2 linked regions of the Chitinophaga caseinilytica genome follow. The protein of the gene in region 2 interacts with the protein of the main gene of each other region in a pairwise test. Links are inferred from orthologs where the notes say so. Each region holds a gene or a part of one and is shown on either strand. Other genes may lie near its edges.

The links.
Region 1: the proteins of ung (region 2) and WJU22_RS19335 interact in binary tests that used the Escherichia coli proteins (3 or more experiments, as listed by UniProt). The link is inferred for Chitinophaga caseinilytica from one-to-one orthologs.

The regions. Positions count from the first base shown.
Region 1 is NZ_CP150096.1:4,692,140-4,695,011, forward strand. It holds WJU22_RS19335 (nucleoside-diphosphate kinase), read right to left. Parts: upstream 1,709-2,872; coding sequence 1,292-1,708; downstream 1-1,291. Other genes in the region: WJU22_RS19330 (hypothetical protein), read left to right, coding at 1-1,041; WJU22_RS19340 (DHH family phosphoesterase), read left to right, coding at 1,893-2,872. UniProt on the Escherichia coli protein: Major role in the synthesis of nucleoside triphosphates other than ATP. The ATP gamma phosphate is transferred to the NDP beta phosphate via a ping-pong mechanism, using a phosphorylated active-site intermediate.
Region 2 is NZ_CP150096.1:5,543,962-5,546,937, reverse strand. It holds ung (uracil-DNA glycosylase), read left to right. Parts: upstream 1-1,140; coding sequence 1,141-1,812; downstream 1,813-2,976. Other genes in the region: WJU22_RS22875 (VOC family protein), read right to left, coding at 2,573-2,953; WJU22_RS22880 (lysophospholipid acyltransferase family protein), read left to right, coding at 1,839-2,582; WJU22_RS22895 (hypothetical protein), read right to left, coding at 178-816; WJU22_RS22900 (hypothetical protein), read left to right, coding at 1-167. UniProt on the Escherichia coli protein: Excises uracil residues from the DNA which can arise as a result of misincorporation of dUMP residues by DNA polymerase or due to deamination of cytosine.

The sequences.
Region 1 (2,872 bases), 850 kb from region 2 along the record:
AAAGTGAAAGTCACCATCCCCGCAGGTGCCCTCAGCGCCAACCAAACCATCGGCATCCAGCGCATCAGCAACACCAATCCGTTGGGAACGGAACACGCTTACCGCATTACGCCGCACGGCCAGCGGTTCACCAAACCCGTGGAGCTGGCTTTCCAGTACGATAACGCCCTGCTCGACGGTACCCCGCCGCACGGCATGGGCATCGCTTACCAGGACGATAAAGGCATGTGGGTAGCCTTGCCGGCGGAAGTCAACACCACCGCCAAAACCATTACCGTAGCCACCACGCATTTTTCTGACTGGGACGTGTTCAGGGGCATGTCTATCGCCGCCACCATGAAAAAAGTGCCCGCCTCGCTCACCACCCTGATTATGGTTTTTGATGACAACAACCTGCTGGCGCCGCTCGTGCCGAAAAACGGCAGGTACATTCCCAAAGACAAAAATCTGGCGGATGACGAATACCTCGTCGGCTGGACCAAAAACGGTGCCGGCACACTCAACGGCGCAGGTTCCCAGGCATATTACACCGCACCGAACGAAGCACTGGGGCCTCCCCAGAACCCGGCCACCATTACCGCGGAATACCGCCCGCCATCTGGAGGCGTTTATATGCTGGCCATCGAGATCACGACGGAGAAAGGATTCCTCGACATCCGGATCAACGACGGCGCGTGGATCAAACTGGAACCGGTGAACGCCACGCTGATCGACGGGCTGTGGTCTGTCAGTACCCACCAGGTCCCGAACAGCCAGAAAGGAATCACCTTTTTCTGGCGCGGCGGAAAAGGCTCACACAACTTTGACCTGACTTCCAACATCGTATTGGCCCACGACGGTGTCACCGGTTACGCATCCAGCTACACACCGCCGAACGGCAATGAGGTAATACCCAGTCCGGGTGCTATAACCATTACGGACCTCGGGGAGAAAGACTTCTTCGTAGATGGAACGTTCGTTGCCTACAAGGCGGGCGTGCAGAGCGACAACAGCAAAACCGTAAAGCTGGAAGGCCGGTTTCGGGTGGTCAAAAGATGGTAATAACAGATTGACAACTGTAGATCAGGAAAAAGGCCCTGCCATTCAGGCAAGGCCCTTTCTCATATACGGACTGCTGCTAAAAGGGGAATATAGTGATCCTGTCCAATACGGGTCGGTCAACAGGAAAGGAGAGTAAAAGCCCTGCGAAAATACATCCGCCGGCCATCCCGGCCTACCGTATTAATACGCGATTTCAATAAAAAAGGCGGTACCGTGGTACCGCCTTTCGTTCGTTATTCCGGAGACCGGATTAGAACTTCTCCAGGCCGGAGAAGAAGAAATTGCCTTCGATAGCCGCGTTTTCGTCGGAATCGGAGCCGTGAACGGCGTTACGGCCGATAGACTCAGCGTAGATTTTGCGGATGGTGCCTTCCTCAGCCTGGGCCGGGTTGGTAGCACCGATCAGTTTGCGGAAATCTTCCACTGCGTTCTCTTTTTCGAGGATCGCTGCCACGATGTGGCCGCTGCTCATGAACTCAACCAGCTCGCCGTAGAAGGGGCGCTCTTTGTGCACAGCGTAGAATTCGCCGGCTTTCTCAGCGGAAAGACGGGTCAGTTTCATTGCGGTAATGCGGAAGCCTGCAGCGCAGATCTTGTCCAGAATGCCGCCGATGTGCCCGTTGGCCACAGCGTCGGGCTTGATCATGGTGAAAGTTTTGTTGCTCATATTGGTATTTGGTCGTTATACGTGAGAAAATGCCTTTTTGCGCCGCAAAAGTAATCACATTTTGTTTACCCGTAAAAAATTTTGAAATTCTGGCGCAATTGGTGAACTTCGCACTTCATTTGCTTAAACGAAAACGACCCGCTTTACGGCGGTAGCAACCTTTAAAAATCACACTGTTTACGGAATGAAGCCGATCGAGGATATCAAGCCACTGCTGGAAAGCCCCAAGAAGGTGGTCATCACCATGCATCAAAAACCGGATGCCGACGCTATGGGCTCTTCCCTGGCCATGTATCACTACCTGCGGCGTAAGGGTCACGACGTGACGGTAATTTCTCCCACCAACTTTCCCGACTTCCTGAAATGGATGCCCGGATGCGACCAGGTGCTGGATTTCGAGTCGCAGAACGATAAGGCCCTCAAAGCCATCGACGGCACCGAGATCCTTTTCTGCCTGGATTTCAACGCCATGAGCCGCACCCGCAACATGGAACCGGTTCTGGAAAAGCTGCAAAGCGTGAAAGTCCTCATAGACCATCACCTGGAGCCCCAGCCCGTATTCGACTTCGGTGTGAGCGACACTACCGCCGCCTCCACCGCCCAGCTCGTGTACGAGATCATCTACCGTTTGGGAGATGAACATTATATCGATAACGACATCGCCCAGTGCATCTACGCCGGCACCATGACCGATACGGGATCTTTCCGCTTCGCGTCTACCAGCGCCCGGGTACACCGCATGGTGGCCGATTTGCTGGAACGGGGGCTCGAACATGAGTACATCCACCAGGCCATTTATGATAATTTCCTCGAAAACCGCCTCCGGTTCATCGGCCATAGCCTCCTGAACCGTATGGAAGTCTTCTACGAAACAAATACCGCCATCATGGCGATCCCCTACAGCGACCTGAAACGGTTCGATCTGCAGACGGGAGACACGGAAGGACTGGTAAATTTCCTTTTATCCATCCAAGGCATTAAATTAGCGGCGCTGATCATCGACCGGAATTCCGAAGTGAAGCTGTCTTTCCGTTCCAAAGGCAACTTTGACGTAAACACCTTCGCCCGGAAATACTTCGAAGGCGGCGGCCATTTCAACGCCGCCGGCGGCAGAAGTGCCGATTCGCTCGATCGCACCGTTCAACGCTTCATCCGTGCCATGCA
Region 2 (2,976 bases):
TCATGGATAGCGCCGCGACAGTCATAGATGACGTGTTGCCGGTGAAGCACCTGTATTTCGATGAGCCGTTCCTCGTGATGGTGAGCCGGAAAGGAGCGGAGCACCCTTATTTTATCATGAAAGTGGCGAATGCGGAGTTGATGGAGACGATGAAAGGAAGAAAATAACTAATTAGGACTAATAGGCGTTACCAATCCGAAGGTAACCTTTTAGCAAAGTGAGATAATCGGGATGATTACTGTTAAAGTCTATTTCGAAATTTTCAGCCACTTTGCTGACAACCATTACTGATAGTTTGGGGGCTTCGATGTCCAAGTTCATTCTCAACCAATAATCTTTGTGGTCGTCGTTTTCAAATTCACATTCTCCGGGTAAGTTCATGATATATTTATCCGTGGATGCAAGAAAGAGGGAGGTAATATCTACGAAATCTTCCACCTTGTCGATCTGAGGTTTTACAAAATCATGTTCCATCAAGTTTCTGGTAGTATTGATTTTTCTCAAAACCCTGGGTGCCAAAATGCCTAGTTTTTGAATGATTTCCAGCTTTTTAGGGAAGCTCCACGTTTTATTTTTTGCTTGTTGGTAAAAATCAAATCCAATAAGGAGAGTATCGACTTGACTATCCAATGCACGCTTGGCATTGGACAACGCGTTAATTAATTTGTGGTCATATTCTGCGGCAAGATCTTGTTCTGCAAACCGTAAAAATTCATAAGGTTGGATGTCAAAATTGTTTATTACCCTTTCATGGGATCTGGATCCCCAACGAGTACCCGGTGCCTCCAAAAAATCGATGATTTGTGAAATTTCCATTGAAAAACTTTTTTAGCATACAAATACGTGATAATCTATAAATTGGATTGGGACGAATTAGACCGAATGTAAAAGGGAATGTATTGGATGGGAAGTGCCTGGGATAGCGGAGAATCCCATAAAAAAAGCCAAACCAGTTTGAGCTGATTTGGCTGAAAAGTGAACCGGATTGGATTCGAACCAATGACCTGCTGCTTAGAAGGCAGCTGCTCTATCCAGCTGAGCTACCGGTCCGGATTCACAATAAATTTTTTATTGGGAGTGCAAATTTATATAATTTTCCGTCAATAAATCAAATTTATCCTCTGAAACAAAGTTACAGCAATGGACGTAAAGATTGAAAGCAGTTGGAAAGATGCGCTGAAAGAAGAGTTCCAGAAGTCGTATTTCGAGCAGATAGTGATGTTCCTCAAGCACGAAAAAGCCCTCGGGAAAACGATCTATCCAAATGGAAGCCAGATTTTTAACGCGTTCGAGAAAACCCCCTTCTCCCAGGTGAAAGTGGTCATCCTCGGGCAAGACCCGTACCACGGGCCCGGCCAGGCGCATGGTTTATGCTTCTCCGTTCAAAAAGGCGTGAAACCACCGCCCTCCCTCGTCAATATCTACAAGGAAATGAACAAGGACCTCGGCATGGCCATCCCCGACACCGGAGACCTCACCCCCTGGGCCGAAAGCGGCGTGCTCCTCCTCAACGCTTTCCTCACCGTGCGCGACGGCGAGCCCGCTTCGCACAGCAAAATCGGCTGGGAAAACTTTACGGATGCCGTCATCCGCAAAATCTCCAACGAAAAGGAAGGCGTCATCTTCATGCTCTGGGGCCGCTTTGCCCAGGATAAACAGGTGCTGATCGACGCCACCAAGCACCACGTCCTCAAAGCCGCCCATCCTTCGCCATTCAGCGCCGACAAAGGATTTTTCGGCTGCCGGCATTTCTCGAAAGCGAACGAATTGCTCGTCAAACAAGGCCAGGAGCCCGTCAACTGGCAATTATAATATCCGAATACCTATTTTGCACACTGATGAATTGGCTTAAAAATATCGTTGGACGAATTTATGCCGTTTACGGTTTGCTGCTCTTCGCGGCTACCCTGCTCATCGTCCTTATCCCTATCTGGATCATCTCTTTCCTGCCTGATCCCCGCAAAACCCGCTATTTTCTGGGTATCGGCCGCGTTTGGATGAAGTTCTACATGCCCATGATCGGATGCCCCGTTTTCCGCAAAGGGCTCCAATTCTTCGAAAAAGGCCGTCAATATGTAGTGGTCTGCAACCATAATTCACTGATAGACGTGCCCGTGACCACGCCCGGCGTTCCCGGCGTCAATAAAACACTCGCCAAATCGTCTATGGGCAAAATCCCGCTGTTCGGCATGATGTACCACATCGGTGGCATCATGGTAGACCGCAGCAGCGAAGCCTCCCGCCGCGAAAGCGTCGTGAAAATGAAAGAAGCGCTGGCCATGGGCATGCACATGGTCCTCTTCCCGGAAGGGACCCGCAACCGCACCGGCCAGCCGCTCAAAGAATTCTACGATGGGGCTTTCAACCTCGCCATCGATACGCAAACCCCCATCATGCCATCACTTCTCTTTCACACCCGGAAAATCCAGGTGCCCGGGAAGTTCCTCTACGCCTGGCCACATCGCATCGACTACCATTTCCTGGAACCTATAGAAACGACAGGCCTCACGCGCGACGATACGCCCGCCCTAAAGGAAAAAGTGTTCCGCATCATGTGGGATTATTACACCGCTCACACCTGAGTGATCCACCAGGTATTGCCGAATGGGTCGCGGAAGCCCGCCGCCCGGCCGTAGTCTTTGTCTTCCGGCGCCTGCCGCGACTCGCTACCCTGCGCAAGTGCCTTTTTGTAAATACCGTCGGTATCGCCGACATACACGAAAACACTGCCCGTCTCCGCAGGCCATTCCGGCTTCGCCACACCGAACATGATGCCGCCATCGTCGCCCATCCGCAATTGCGCATGGATAATCTGCCCGTCGTCGCTGCGATACACGCCGTTTTCCGTGGCGCCCAGCACATCTTTCAGGAATCCGAGGAATTTTTCGCCGTCGTTGACGATGAAGTAGGGGCTGACGGTGTTGCTGCCCGCGGGTTTGTTCACAGTAGTCATAACAAATGATTTTTATCAAAGTT